DNA from 2 places in the Streptomyces sp. NPDC006529 genome. Region 1 is predicted to be linked to the other one. Evidence: riboswitches for the same ligand, from Rfam matches in the RefSeq annotation. Region 1 holds a riboswitch; the other holds the start of a gene.

Region 1 (7,195 bases):
ACGTGCTCGCAGCCGCCGTAGTAGCGGCGGCCGGGGTAGCCCTCGGCGTACTTGTTGGTCAGGACCGAGCCCTGGGCCTCCATGACGGCGACCGGAGCGAAGTTCTCCGACGCGATCATTTCCAGGGTGGACTGCTGGCGCACGAGCTCGGCGTCGACGGCGGCGGCGACGTCGGGGTCGAGCTCGTGCAGCGGGGTGTTGAGAACAGACATCAGGATCCCCTGGGGTGTCAGTTGTCGGAGTGGGTGAGCGCGGCGTACTCCTCGGCGGAGAGCAGGTCGGCCGGCTCGTCCGTGATGCGCACCTTGAACAGCCAGCCACCCTCGAAGGGAGCGGTGTTGACCAGCGCAGGGTCGTCCACGACGTCCTGGTTGAACTCGACGATCTCGCCCGTGACGGGGGAGTACAGGTCGCTGACCGACTTGGTCGACTCCAGCTCGCCGCAGGTCTCGCCCGCGGTCACCTGGGCGCCCGCCTCGGGCAGCTGGGCGTAGACGACGTCACCGAGCGCGTTGGCCGCGAACTCCGTGATGCCGACCGTCGCGACGCCGTCCACGGCGTCCGACAGCCACTCGTGCTCCTTGCTGTAACGCAGCTGCTGGGGGTTGCTCATGACCTGATTCTCCTGGATGCGGGGGAGTGCTGATGGACAGGGGTCTCACGGGGTGGGACGTGCGGTGCCCCGTGCGCCGACGTGTGTTCCGCGGGCTGCGCTGCGGGCTTCCCGGTGGGGGGAAGCGTCACTTCTGACGCTTGTAGAAGGGCAGGGCCACGACCTCGTACGGCTCATGCGTACCGCGAATGTCCACTCCGACGCCGGAGGTGCCCGGTGCGGCGTGCGACGCGTCGACGTACGCCATCGCGATGGGCTTGCCCAGCGTCGGGGACGGGGCGCCCGAGGTGACCTCGCCGATGACCTGGCCGCCGGCCACGACCGGGAACCCGGCGCGCGGGACGCGGCGGCCCTCGGCGATCAGGCCGACCAGCTTGCGCGGGGCGGCGGAGGCGGCGCGCTCGGCGGCGGCCTCCAGGGCGGCGCGGCCGACGAAGTCGCCCTCCTTCTCGAACTTCACGACCCGGCCCAGACCCGCGTCGAAGGGGGTCAGCGCGGTCGTCAGCTCGTGCCCGTACAGCGGCATGCCCGCCTCCAGGCGCAGCGTGTCGCGGCAGGACAGACCGCACGGGATCAGGCCGGCACCCTCGCCCGCCTTGGTCAGCGCCTGCCACAGCTCCACGGCGTGCTCGGGGGCGACGAACAGCTCGAAGCCGTCCTCGCCGGTGTAACCGGTGCGCGCGATCAGCGCGGGCACCCCGGCGACCGTGCCGGGCAGACCGGCGTAGTACTTCAGCCCGTCCAGGTCGGCGTCGGTGAGCGACTTCAGGATGGCCGGGGACTGCGGTCCCTGGACCGCGAGCAGGGCGTAGGCGTCGCGGTCGTCGCGGACCTCGGCGTCGAAGCCGGCGGCGCGCTCGGTGATCGCGTCGAGGACGACCTGGGCGTTGGAGGCGTTGGCGACGACCATGAACTCGCTCTCGCCGAGGCGGTAGACGATCAGGTCGTCGAGGATGCCGCCGTCCTCGCGGCAGATGTGCGTGTACCGGGCCCGGCCGACGCCCACCGTGGAGATGTTCCCGACCAGCGCGTGGTCCAGGGCCTTGACGGCCTCGGGGCCGGTCAGCGTGATCTCGCCCATGTGGGACAGGTCGAACAGGCCGGCCCGGGTGCGGACGGCGTTGTGCTCGTCGCGCTCGCTGCCGTAGCGCAGCGGCATGTCCCAGCCCGCGAAGTCGGTCATGGTCGCACCGAGCGAACGGTGCAGCGCATCGAGGGCGGTCAGGCGGGGGGCAGTGCTCATGGGTGTGGCTCCCAAGGTCCCGGGGCATCGACAGGGCATCGACATGACATGACGAGGAGGATCCTCCCCATCTGTCATCGGAACCTGAGAGGTTCGCCGGGAGTTCCTCGATTCGCACCGAAGTTCCCCGACTTGCACCTTGGGTGGAGCGCGCACCGCCCAAGGGGCGGTACGGACTCGCTTTTCAGATCTGCCTCATCCACGCGGTACGGGGCCTGAGAGATTCAAGGGAGGGTCTTGCTCCTTCGGCGCCCGGGGTGCGCAGCAACTCCCGGGACTCTCCCGCGCGGATTCAAGCGGCCTTTATGCAGTTGGGTCCAGATGGCGCACATCATTGCACGGCCGGGGCCCGCATGGGCGTGCGGGCCCCGGATCGGGCCGCCGGACCCGCACCCGGTCCGACGACCCGACCGGAACCATGTCCACCGCATTACCGTCTCTTTACACTCAGGGGGCAAGGGTCCTGGTGACCCGATCCGGGGGAGGCGATCACTGTGCGCAGATTCGGTGCGGCGGCGGGGACGACGGCGGCGGGAGCGGTGGCGGCGCGGGTGCCGGGAGCGCGTGCGGCGGCGGGCGGCGCGGCGGGCCGGCCGGAGCGCCGGCCGCGGGAGACCGCCGGCCCCGGACCCGCGGCCCCGGCGGCCGTACGGGACCTGCGCGGCCGGGGCCCGGTCCGCGGCGGCCCGGCCCGCCTCCGCTTCGCCGAGGGCGACATCGTCGTCGTGTCCGGCCTGCCCGGCGGCGGCAAGAGCACCCTCATCAAGCGCGCCGTCGCGGGCGGCGGCATCGACTCCCAGGACGCCCGCGAGCGCTGGGAGCACCGGATGCCCCGCGCGCTGCCCTACGCCGCCTACCGGCCCCTGGTGCGCGCCGCGCACTACTGGGGGCTGTGGCGCGTGCTGCGCTCGGGGGACTCCGCCGTCGTCCACGACTGCGGCACGCAGACCTGGGTCCGGGCGCTGCTCGCCGGGGCCGCCCGCCGCCGCGGCCGCGACCTGCACCTGGTGCTGCTCGACGCCACCGCCGAGGAGGCCCTGGCCGGGCAGGCGGCCCGGGGGCGCGGCGTGTCGGCGTACGCCTTCGCCCGGCACCGCGGCGCGGTCGCCCGGCTGGTGCGCGAGGCCGAAGCGGGCCGGCTCCCGGCGGGCTGCGCCTCCGCCGTCCTGCTCGACCGGGCGGCGGCGGCCCGGGTGACCCGGATCGGCTTCGGCGCGGGCCCCGCGACGCACTAGCCTCGGCGGTGACCGGTCCCCCGCAGTGACGGGACCGGCACGGACACGGGGAGACACGGGCATGCAGGGCAGCGGCTGGCCGGCCAACGAACTGGAAGCGGTCCTGGGTACGGCGATGGGCGACCCGGGAGCCGGGCCGCGGATCCTGGAGACCCTGGCCCGCAGCGAGGTCTGGGTACCGCTCCCCGCGGGCGGCGGCCCCGGCTCGGCGGCCCTGGACCTGCCCACCATGGACATCGGCGGCGCCGCCTACGTGCCCGTCTACAGCTCCGAGGCCCAGTTCCGGGCCTGCGTCGGCCCCGGCATGGACTTCGCCGTCGCCCCCGCCGTCGCGTTCGCCCGCGGCCTGCCCCCACAGCTCGGCATCGCCGTGAACCCCGAGGGAGCCGTCGGCGTCCCGCTGCCGCCGCCCGCGGTGGCCCTGCTCTGCCGCGCCGGGCGCAGCCCCCTGGACGGCACGGCCGCCGGCGGCCGGGTCCGCCTGTACGAGCCCGACTGGCAGCAGGACCCGGTGGACTTCCTGGCCGCCGCGGCCGAGGAGTTCCGGGCCGACGGGGTGGTCGCCTCCGCCCACCGCTGCCTGGCGAGCGTCGAGGGCGGGGAACCGCAGCTGTACGTCGGTGTCCGCCTGACGGGATGGGAGCCGGAGCACCGCAACGCGCCGATGGACGCCCTGGGGCGGGCGCTGGGACGGGTCCGGCCGCCCTGGCCGGTGCAGCTGATCCTGCTCGACGCGGTGGAGGACCCGGTGGCCGTTTGGATCCGTGAGCGCGTGCGCCCGTTCTACCTGCCGTAGTCGCGCTTAAGCTGTCCGCATGGCCCGGCCGCACGCGCGGCGGGGTGCGCGGGGACGACGGGCGGACGAGGAGGGGTACCGGGTGAGTGCGTCAGGCACGGCCGCGGCCGGACAGGTCGAGCACATGCTGCGCCAGGTGACACCCGGGCGCTACGACAGCTACGAGCAGCTCCTCCAGGGGCTGGCCGAGGGCAGGCTCTGGATGCTGCTGTGGCACGGGCAGCCCGGATCGCCGGACGCCCAGTACGGCGGCATGGAGGTCGAGGGCCTCGGATACGCGCCGTGCGTGACCTCGCCGCAGGAGCTGGCCGCCAGCGGCTGGAACCGCGGCTACGAGGTGGTCACCGGCCGCGACGTGGCCCGCGCCCTCTACCCCGACCGCTGGGGCCTGTGGCTGAACCCGCACGCCCAGGGCGGTGGCCTGGGCATCCCATGGGCCGACCTGCGCCGGATCGCCACCGGCCTCGACCGGATGCCGGCGGGGCCGCTGCGGCTGTCCGAGCCTTCGATCGAACTCCCGCAGTTCTACGGACTGCTCACCCAGCACGCCCACCGCACGCCCGCCGTGCGCTCGCTGCGCCGCGCCTGGGTACAGCCGGTGATCGGGTCGCCCTACCTCGCCGTCGGGCTGGACCTCTACGACGCCTCCGCGCCCGCGCTGGAGTCGGTGCGCGAGATGATGCGCCAGTCCGTGGGGGCCGTACCCGAGGGCGTGCCGGTGTGCACGGTCGCGCTCGCGGACGAGCACGACCCGGTCGCGATGTGGCTGCGCGCCCAGGCGCGCCCGTTCTACGACCGCGAGGGCCAGGCCCCGGCCTACTGACACGCACCGGACACCTCTCAGGGCCGCACGGAACCGCGTTCCGTGCGGCCTTCGCGCTGCCCCGGCCGGTCCGGCCGGACCGGCCGCCCGTGCCCGAATAGCGCACCGGAAACGGCAGTTGGGCTGCATGTCCGTTTGCGTACCGAACGTACGGTCTTGCTCCGCTGAGGAGTCAGTGCAGTCCGGATAGCGGGTCACGGCTCGCCACATCACGGTTGCGCATCCATTCATCTGCGGGTCTGGCGGGTGATCGAGGGCCCCATGAAGACTCCCCACCCAAGAGCCGGTCAGTCCTGCTGAACCCGGCTCGGCATCTGCATTTCACTCTGCACTTCACCTTGCACTTCCTGCGGTTCCTGCACCTCACGCACCACGCAGCACGCGCCACCGAAGTACCGCACCGAAGCGAACGCAGTCCCACGCACCTCCCGCACCTCCCGCACTTCCCGCACCTCCCACGCTCTCCGAGCGCCACTCCGCACCAACGCCGCCACAGCGGCGGGCATGGGCCGGCTCACCCGTCGGCCGAGAGGGGTCCCCACCACGATGACGGCACCACTGCATGACACGAGCGCGGAAACACCCGCTCCCGTGTCCGTAGCCGACGTCCCAGCCAAGGCCATCGAAGGCCGCTCACCCGGCCGCATCGCCTGGATGCGGCTCAAGCGCGACAAAGTCGCGCTCACGGGCGGCATCGTCGTGCTCCTCCTGATCCTGGTGGCGGTGTTCGCGCCGCAGATCGTGAGCCTGCTGGGCCACCCGCCCAACGACTTCCACGAGGACCTGATCGACCCGAACCTGGGCACACCGATCGGCTCCTACGGCGGAATGAGCTCCGACTTCCTGCTCGGCGTCGAACCCACCAACGGGCGCGACGTGTTCAGCCGGATCGTCTACGGCGCCCGCATCTCCCTGACCGTCGCCTTCCTGGCGGCCATCGTCTCCGTGGTCCTCGGCAGCCTGCTGGGCACGCTGGCAGGCTTCCTCGGCGGCTGGATCGACGGAGTCATCAGCCGCGTCATGGACCTGCTGCTGGCCTTCCCGCAGCTGCTGTTCACCATCGCGCTCGTGTCCGTGGTGCCCAACTCCCTCTGGGGCTTCGAGGGTTCGGGCGTCCGCATGGGCGTGCTGGTCATGGTGATCGGGTTCTTCGGCTGGCCCTACATCGGCCGCATCGTGCGAGGTCAGACGATCTCGCTGCGCGAGCGCGAATACGTGGAGGCAGCCCGCAGCCTCGGCGCCGGACGGGTGTACATCCTGTTCAAGGAGCTGCTGCCGAACCTGGTCGCGCCGATCCTCGTCTACTCGACGCTGATCATCCCGACCAACATCCTGACGGAAGCGGCCCTGAGCTTCCTCGGCGCGGGCGTCAAACCGCCCACCGCGTCCTGGGGAAAGATGCTCTCCGACGCCGTCCCCATCTACCAGTTCGACCCCATGTACATGGTGGTCCCCGGGGTGACGATCTTCATCACCGTCCTGGCGTTCAACCTCTTCGGGGACGGTCTGCGCGACGCGCTCGACCCCAAGGGCAACTGATCCGAGTCCTCGACTCATCCACTCATGTCATCCACTCATGGAGGTTGGACAAACGTGATCCGCAGAAAGCAGGCAATAGCGATCACCGCCGTGGTCGCAGCCCTGTCGCTGACCGCCGCGTGCGGGGGCAAGGGCGATGAAGGCTCGAAGGACAAGGCCTCGAACGGCGCGGCCTTCGACGCCGCGACCAAGGGTGTCGTCAATGCGTCCGACAAGAAGGGCGGCGAGCTGAAGCTCTGGTCGCCCCAGGACGTCGACTACCTCGACCCGGCGCGCGCCTACTACGGCTTCGTCTGGAACATCCAGCGCCTGTACATCCGCCAGCTGCTGGCCTACGACAGCAAGCCGGGCAAGGACGGCACCAAGCTGGTCCCGGACCTCGCCGAGTCCCTGCCGGTGCTCAGCAACGACGGCAAGACCTACACGCTGAAGCTCAAGGACGGCGTGAAGTTCGAGGACGGCACGCCGATCACCTCGAAGGACATCAAGTACGGCGTCGAGCGCGTCTTCGCGCAGGACGTCCTCTCGGGCGGTCCGACGTACCTGATCGACCTGCTGGACCAGGGCCAGAAGTACCCCGGCCCGTACAAGGACACCGACCCCAACAAGATGGGTCTCAAGTCCGTCCAGACGCCGGACGACAAGACGATCGTCTTCAACCTGGCGAGCGCCAACTCGGACTTCAGCTACCTGCTGGCCATGCCGTCCTCCTCGCCGGTCCCGGTGGCCAAGGACGAGGGCGCCAAGTACACCAACAAGCCCGTCTCCACGGGCCCGTACAAGATCGAGTCCTTCACCTCGGGCAAGGGCGCCACCCTCGTCCGCAACACGAACTGGGACCCGAAGACCGACAAGGTCCGCTCCGCGCTGCCGGACAAGGTCTCCTTCACGGTGACCACCAACCCGGACGACATGGACCAGCGCCTGCTCTCGGGTGACATCGACC
Region 2 (7,195 bases), on a different contig from region 1:
GATCCGGTTCCTGGAGGCCGAGGGGCTGGTCGAGCCCCGGCGCACACCGTCCGGATACCGCAAGTTCAGCGCCGACGACGTCGAGCGCCTCGCCCGCGTCCTGCGGCTGCAGCGTGATCACTACCTGCCGCTGAAGGTCATCAAGGACCAGCTCGACGCCCTGGAGCGGGGCGAGCAGATCCGCATCCCCGCGCCCGCCGCGCCCGGGGACGGGGACCCCGCCGGAGCGGCGGTCGTCGCCGCGGTCCTGGGCGAGATCGGCCGCGCCCGGCCCGCCGCGGCCCGGATCGGCCGTTCGGAGCTGCTGGCCGCCGCCCAGGTGGACGAGGCGCAGCTGGCCGAGTGGGAGTCCTACGGGCTCCTCGCCGAGGCCCCGGACGGCGGATTCGACGTCGAGGCGGTCACCGTGGCCAGGCTGGTGGCGGAACTGGGCCGGTTCGGCCTGGAGCCCCGGCACCTGCGGGCCATGAAGGCCGCGGCCGACCGGGAGGCCGGGCTGGTCGAGCAGGTGGTCGCACCGCTGCGACGGCACCGCAACCCCCAGACGAGGGCCCACGCCGAGGCCACCCTGAAAGAGCTGGCGGGCCTTTCCGTACGGCTCCACGAAGCGCTCGTGCAGACCGCGCTCGGCGTCCGTCTGCACTGACGAAGGGGGCCCCGACTACCCAAACCGGCCGGGCAGGTCCTAGGGTTGCTGTGTGAACGAGCTCGACGTTGTGGGTGTCCGGGTTGAAATGCCCTCCAACCAACCGATCGTGCTCCTGCGTGAAGTGGGAGGCGACCGGTACCTCCCCATCTGGATCGGTCCCGGGGAGGCTACTGCCATTGCCTTCGCCCAGCAGGGGATGGCCCCTGCCCGGCCGCTGACGCACGACCTGTTCAAGGACGTGCTGGAAGCGATCGGTGAGGAACTCACCGAGGTCCGGATCACGGATCTGCGGGAGGGCGTCTTCTACGCGGAGCTCGTCTTCGCCAGCGGGGTCGAGGTGAGCGCGCGGCCGTCCGACGCCATAGCGCTGGCCCTGCGCACCGGGACGCCGATCTACGGAAGCGACGGGGTGCTGGACGATGCCGGAATCGCGATTCCGGACGAGCAGGAGGACGAGGTGGAGAAGTTCCGCGAGTTCCTCGACCAGATCTCGCCGGAGGACTTCGGCAGCAGCAATCAGTGAGGTCTCGGCCGAGTCGTCCCCAGGGGATTGTCAGCCCATTCGAGTAGCCTTTCCCCGCAAAGGGATACGGGAAACCACTCTCAGGGTGATTATCACTCGGCGTGCCGAGTGTGGCGATCGTTGACGCACCCCTGGTGACTGCCTACCTTCGAGGTGGCAGGTCAAGGACGGAGGGTCGGCGTGAGGATCACGGGCGACGGTACGACCGGGGGCATCCCCGCACGGAGTGAGGGCGGACCGTACGCGCTGCACGGCGGTGCGGTGGGGCCCGCGCGCCGTCAGCCGGGATCCGTGCCGCCCGGTCCGGAGAGCGGCGAGCCGGAGACCGGAGAGATCGGCTACCGGGGGCCCACCGCGTGCGCCGCCGCGGGCATCACCTACCGGCAGCTCGACTACTGGGCGCGGACCGGGCTCGTCGAGCCCAGTGTGCGCGCGGCGGGCGGATCCGGCACGCAGCGGCTGTACAGCTTCCGGGACGTGGTCGTCCTGAAGATCGTCAAGCGCTTCCTGGACACCGGGGTGGCGCTGCAGAACATTCGCACCACCGTCCAGCACCTGCGCGACCGCGGCTTCCGGGACCTGGAGCGGATGACGCTCATGAGCGACGGCGCGACGGTGTACGAGTGCACCTCCCCGGACGAGGTCGTCAGCCTGCTCCAGGGCGGTCAGGGCGTCTTCGGGATCGCCGTGGGCGTGGTGTGGGGGGACGTGGACAAGGCGCTGTCCCAGCTGCACGGCGAGCGGGTCGAGACCGGCGAGACGCTGATCGGGCACAACCCGGCCGACGAGCTGGCCGCGCGCCGCAACCGGGCGGGCTGAGCCGCCGCACGCCGTGGTGCCGTGACCGCAGGCGTCACGGCCGCCCACCGCCGTGGACCGCCCTCCGGGCGCCGTGGCCGCCCCGAGGGGGCGCGCCGGACGCGCCCGGGGGGCGTTGTCAGTGGCATAGGGCAGCATCGGAGGCGTGAGAGCCGCCCCGACCATCCTGCACCTGGACATGGACGCCTTCTACGCCTCCGTGGAGCAGGCGGCGAAGCCGAGCCTGCGCGGGAAGGCGGTCATCGTCGGCGGGCTCGGGCCCCGCGGGGTGGTCGCCACCGCCTCCTACGAGGCGCGGCGCTTCGGGGTGCACTCGGCGATGCCCACCGCCCAGGCCCGGCGGCTGTGCCCGAACGGGGCGTACCTGGTGCCGCGCTTCACCCTGTACCGGGCGGTCAGCGACCTGGTGATGGCGCGGCTGCGGGCGATGTCGCCGCTGGTGGAGCCGCTCAGCCTGGACGAGGCCTTCGTGGACCTGGAGGCCGGTGGGGCCGCCTTCGACGCCGCGGGGGCCCGGGCGGCGGGGGAGCGGCTGCGGGAGGACATCCGGGCGGCGACGGGGCTCAGCGCCTCGGTGGGGCTGGCCGGGTCGAAGATGCTGGCCAAGGTGGCCTCCGAGGGCGCCAAGCCGGACGGGCTGCTGCTGATCGAGCCGGGGACCGAGCGGGAGCTGCTGGCACCCATGTCGGTACGGACCCTGCCCGGGGTGGGGCCGGCCACGGGGGAGCACCTGCGCCGGGCCGGGATCACCACGGTGGGGGAGCTGGCCGAGGCGGGGGAGGACGAGCTGGTCCGGATGACGGGGCGGGCGCACGGGGTGGCCCTGTACCGGATGGCGCTGGGGCTGGACGACCGGCCGGTGGTCGCGGAGCGGGACGCGAAGTCCGTGTCCGTCGAGGACACCTTCGACGTGGACCTGCACGACCGGGTGCGGATCCGGGGCGAGGTCCAGCGGCTCGCGGAGCGGTGCGTGGTCCGGCTGAGGGCCTCGGGGCACTCCGGCCGCACGATCGTGCTCAAGGTGCGCCGCTACGACTTCTCCACGCTGACCCGGTCGGAGACCCTGCGGGGGCCGACGGACGACCCCGCGGTGGTCCGGGAGGCGGCGGCGCGGCTGCTGGAGGGGGTCGACACCACGGGCGGGGTGCGGCTGCTGGGCGTCGGAGTGTCCGGGCTGGCCGACTTCACCCAGGAGGACCTGTTCGCCCAGGCCGAAGCACAGGCGGAGGCGGAGGCGCGGGCGGAAGCGGAGGCTCAGGCGGAAGCGGAGGCGCGCACCCAGGCGGACGCCCGGGCAGATGCCCCGGCGGATCCCGGCGGGGGCCCGGCGAGGGCGGGAGTGGATGCGCAGGGGCCGGCCGCGGGTGCGCCGGGGCCGGGTGGGGGCGCCGACGCGGTGGCCTCCGTAGGCGCCGTCACCCAGGACGCCCCCGCTCCGGAGCGGAGCTGGTCGGCGGGGATCGACGTACGGCACGCGGTGTACGGGCCCGGCTGGGTGCAGGGCAGCGGGGTGGGGAGGGTGACCGTCCGCTTCGAGCAGCCGGGATCGGCCCCGGGCCGGGTGCGGACCTTCCGGGTGGACGATCCCGAACTGGAGTCGTCCGATCCGCTGCCGCTGGCCGGGGAACATGCCAAAGAAGACGAAGAAACGGAGTGATCAGCTTTCGTCGCCCGCCAGGCGGCCGAAGTCGCGCTCGCGGTCGCCGTGGTGGAAGTCACTCGGCAAGGTCACGTCCAGGCCGTAGTGGTGGTAGAGCTGGAGCTCCTGCTCCGGCGAGAGGTGGCGGCCGACCCCGAAGTCCGGGGCTTCTTTGATCAGGGAGCGTTCGAAGGGAACCCGCAGGGTGTCGCCCACCACCTCGCTCGGTTCCAGGGGGACGAAGGCGTCCCGGCTGAAGAGTCCGGTCCGTACGGCGGCCCATTCGGGGACGCCCGTGGCATCGTCGAGGTAGACCTCGTCCACGGTGCCGATCTTGGTGCCATTGCGGTCGAACGCCTTGCGGCCGATCAGGCTGCGCGGATCGATGTCGGTCTGCACGGTCGCCTCCTTTTGGTCGCAACTCCTCCGTAATGACTACAAAAGTGCATTTCCGCGGTGGGGGCCACTCGAGGAAGGGCCCAGATCCTCGCTGGTAGGCTGGGGAACGGCTGCTGACCCTGTGCGGGAGAGTCCTCCGATCGAGTTCGCCGGAGGCGCCGAAGGAGCAACTCCTCCCCGGAATCTCTCAGGCAGACGTACCGCACGGACGAGGCCACTCTGGAAAGCAGGGCGGGTGACGGACAGCAGTTCCGCCACCCCTCCTCACCGACGGTGAAAGCCGGACCCGCGGGCGACCCCCGCAGGCCCGGTGAAGCTCTCAGGTTGACATGACAGAGGGGGAGGCCGTCCGGGTGCCCGCGCCGTGGTGCCCCTCGCAGGTCGTACGACCAGGAGGCCTCCGTACATGACCGCCAACCGCATTCCGCTCTCCCAGCTGGAGCGAGGCATCCCCTTCGAGCAGCGCCACATCGGCCCGGATGCCGAGGCGCAGGCGAAGATGCTGGCCCAGGTGGGCTACGGCTCCCTGGACGAGCTGACCGCCGCCGCGGTGCCGGACGTCATCAAGAGCGCCGAGGCGCTGGACCTCCCCGAGGCCCGCACCGAGGCCGAGGTGCTCGCCGAGCTGCGTCTCCTCGCCGACCGCAACCAGGTCCTGAGGCCGATGATCGGCCTCGGGTACTACGGCACCTTCACGCCGCCGGTCATCCTGCGCAACGTCATGGAGAACCCGGCCTGGTACACGGCGTACACGCCCTACCAGCCCGAGATCTCGCAGGGGCGCCTCGAAGCCCTGCTGAACTTCCAGACCGTCGTGGCCGACCTGACCGGTCTGCCGACCTCCGGCGCCTCCCTGCTCGACGAGGGCACCGCGGCCGCCGAGGCCATGCAGCTCGCCCGCCGCGTGGGCAAGGTCAAGGACGGCGTCTTCCTCATCGACGCCGACACGCTGCCGCAGACGATCGCGGTCATCCAGACGCGCGCCGAGCCCACCGGGGTCGAGGTCGTCGTCGCCGACCTGTCCGGGGGCATCCCGGCCGAGGTCGCCGAGCGCGGCGTCTTCGGAGTGCTGCTCCAGTACCCGGGCGCCTCCGGCGCGGTCCGCGACATCAAGCCGGTCATCGACCAGGCGCACGAGCTGGGCGCGATCGTCACCGTCGCCGCCGACCTGCTCGCGCTGACCCTGCTCACTTCCCCGGGCGCGCTCGGCGCGGACATCGCCATCGGCACCACCCAGCGCTTCGGCGTCCCGATGGGCTTCGGCGGTCCGCACGCCGGTTACATGGCCGTCCAGGACAAGCACGCCCGCTCGCTGCCCGGCCGCCTGGTCGGCGTCTCGGTGGACGCCGACGGGAACAAGGCCTACCGCCTGGCCCTGCAGACCCGCGAGCAGCACATCCGCCGCGAGAAGGCCACCAGCAACATCTGTACCGCGCAGGTGCTGCTCGCCGTCATGGCCGCCATGTACGCCGTCTACCACGGCCCCGACGGCCTGCGGACGATCGCCCGCCGCACCCACCGCTACGCCGCCCTGCTCGCCGCGGGCCTGACGGCCGGCGGAGTCGAGCTGGTCCACGGCTCGTACTTCGACACCGTCACCGCGCGGGTGCCCGGCAAGGCCGCCGACGTCGTGGCCGCCGCCCGCGCGGCCGGGGTCAACCTGCACCTGGTCGACGGCGACCACGTCTCCGTCTCCTGCGACGAGACGACCCTGCGCGCCGACATCGACGCCGTGTGGGCCGCCTTCGGCGTCACCGCGGACATCGAGGCCCTGGACGAGACCACCGCGGACGCGCTGCCCGAGGGGCTGCTGCGCTCCGACGCGTACCTGAGCCACCCGGTCTTCCACCAGCACCGCTCCGAGACCGCGATGCTGCGCTACCTGCGCAAGCTCTCGGACAAGGACTACGCGCTGGACCGCGGCATGATCCCGCTGGGCTCCTGCACCATGAAGCTCAACGCGACCACCGAGATGGAGTCGGTCACCTGGCCCGAGTTCGGCCAGCTGCACCCCTTCGCCCCGGTCGAGCAGGCCGAGGGCTACCTCACGCTCATCACCGAGCTGGAGGAACGTCTCTGCGAGGTCACCGGCTACGACAAGGTCTCCCTCCAGCCCAACGCCGGATCCCAGGGCGAGCTGGCCGGTCTCCTCGCCGTCCGGGCGTACCACCGGGCCAACGGCGACGAGCAGCGCACCGTCTGCCTGATCCCCTCCTCCGCGCACGGCACCAACGCCGCCAGCGCCGTGATGGCGGGCATGAAGGTCGTCGTCGTCAAGACGGCGGACGACGGCGAGGTCGACGCCGCCGACCTGCGGGCCAAGATCGAGCAGTACCGCGACGAGCTCGCCGTGCTGATGATCACCTACCCGTCCACCCACGGCGTCTTCGAGGAGCACGTCGCCGACATCTGCGCCCAGGTGCACGACGCGGGCGGCCAGGTCTACGTGGACGGCGCCAACCTCAACGCCCTGGTCGGCCTTGCCAAGCCGGGTCACTTCGGCGGCGACGTCTCGCACCTGAACCTGCACAAGACCTTCTGCATCCCGCATGGCGGCGGCGGCCCGGGCGTCGGCCCGGTCGGTGTCCGGGCGCACCTGGCCCCGTACCTGCCGAACCACCCGCTCCAGCCCACCGCGGGCCCGGAAACGGGCGTCGGCCCGATCTCGGCCGCTCCGTGGGGTTCGGCGGGCATCCTGCCGATCTCGTGGTCGTACGTGCGCCTGATGGGCGGCGAGGGCCTCAAGCGCGCCACCCAGGTGGCGGTGCTCGGTGCGAACTACATCGCCAAGCGCCTGGAGCCGCACTACCCCGTGCTCTACACCGGTCCGGGCAACCTGGTCGCGCACGAGTGCATCATCGACCTGCGCCCGCTGTCGAAGTCCACCGGCGTGAGCGTCGACGACATCGCCAAGCGCCTGATCGACTACGGCTTCCACGCGCCGACGATGTCCTTCCCCGTGGCCGGCACGCTGATGATCGAGCCGACCGAGTCCGAGGACCTCGCCGAGATCGACCGGTTCTGCGACGCGATGATCGCGATCCGCGGAGAGATCGAGCGGGTCGCGGCGGGCGAGTGGCCGTCGGCGGACAACCCGCTGGCCAACGCCCCGCACACGGCGGCGGCGCTGGGCGGCGAGTGGAACCACCCCTACAGCCGTGACGAG

Evidence for each region. A riboswitch is a leader RNA that binds a small molecule or an ion and turns the genes downstream of it on or off. The one in region 1 is predicted to bind glycine.
Region 2: it holds a riboswitch for glycine, as region 1 does, so the genes downstream of both, gcvP (aminomethyl-transferring glycine dehydrogenase) here and gcvT (glycine cleavage system aminomethyltransferase GcvT) in region 1, are expected to answer to the same signal.

Annotation. Positions count from the first base shown of each region.
Region 1 is NZ_JBEXPB010000047.1:18,833-26,027, reverse strand. It holds gene glyA (serine hydroxymethyltransferase) at 1-212, opposite strand, end outside; gene gcvH (glycine cleavage system protein GcvH) at 230-613, opposite strand; gene gcvT (glycine cleavage system aminomethyltransferase GcvT) at 741-1,856, opposite strand; glycine riboswitch at 2,051-2,151, opposite strand; gene ABZY31_RS25975 (AAA family ATPase) at 2,351-3,091, shown strand; gene ABZY31_RS25970 (enhanced serine sensitivity protein SseB C-terminal domain-containing protein) at 3,153-3,887, shown strand; gene ABZY31_RS25965 (enhanced serine sensitivity protein SseB C-terminal domain-containing protein) at 3,970-4,710, shown strand; gene ABZY31_RS25960 (ABC transporter permease) at 5,257-6,249, shown strand; gene ABZY31_RS25955 (ABC transporter substrate-binding protein) at 6,274-7,195, shown strand, end outside.
Region 2 is NZ_JBEXPB010000029.1:6,777-13,971, forward strand. It holds gene ABZY31_RS20350 (MerR family transcriptional regulator) at 1-646, shown strand, start outside; gene ABZY31_RS20355 (bifunctional nuclease family protein) at 699-1,172, shown strand; gene ABZY31_RS20360 (MerR family transcriptional regulator) at 1,353-1,991, shown strand; gene ABZY31_RS20365 (DNA polymerase IV) at 2,137-3,648, shown strand; gene ABZY31_RS20370 (PRC-barrel domain-containing protein) at 3,649-4,029, opposite strand; glycine riboswitch at 4,144-4,242, shown strand; gene gcvP (aminomethyl-transferring glycine dehydrogenase) at 4,436-7,195, shown strand, end outside.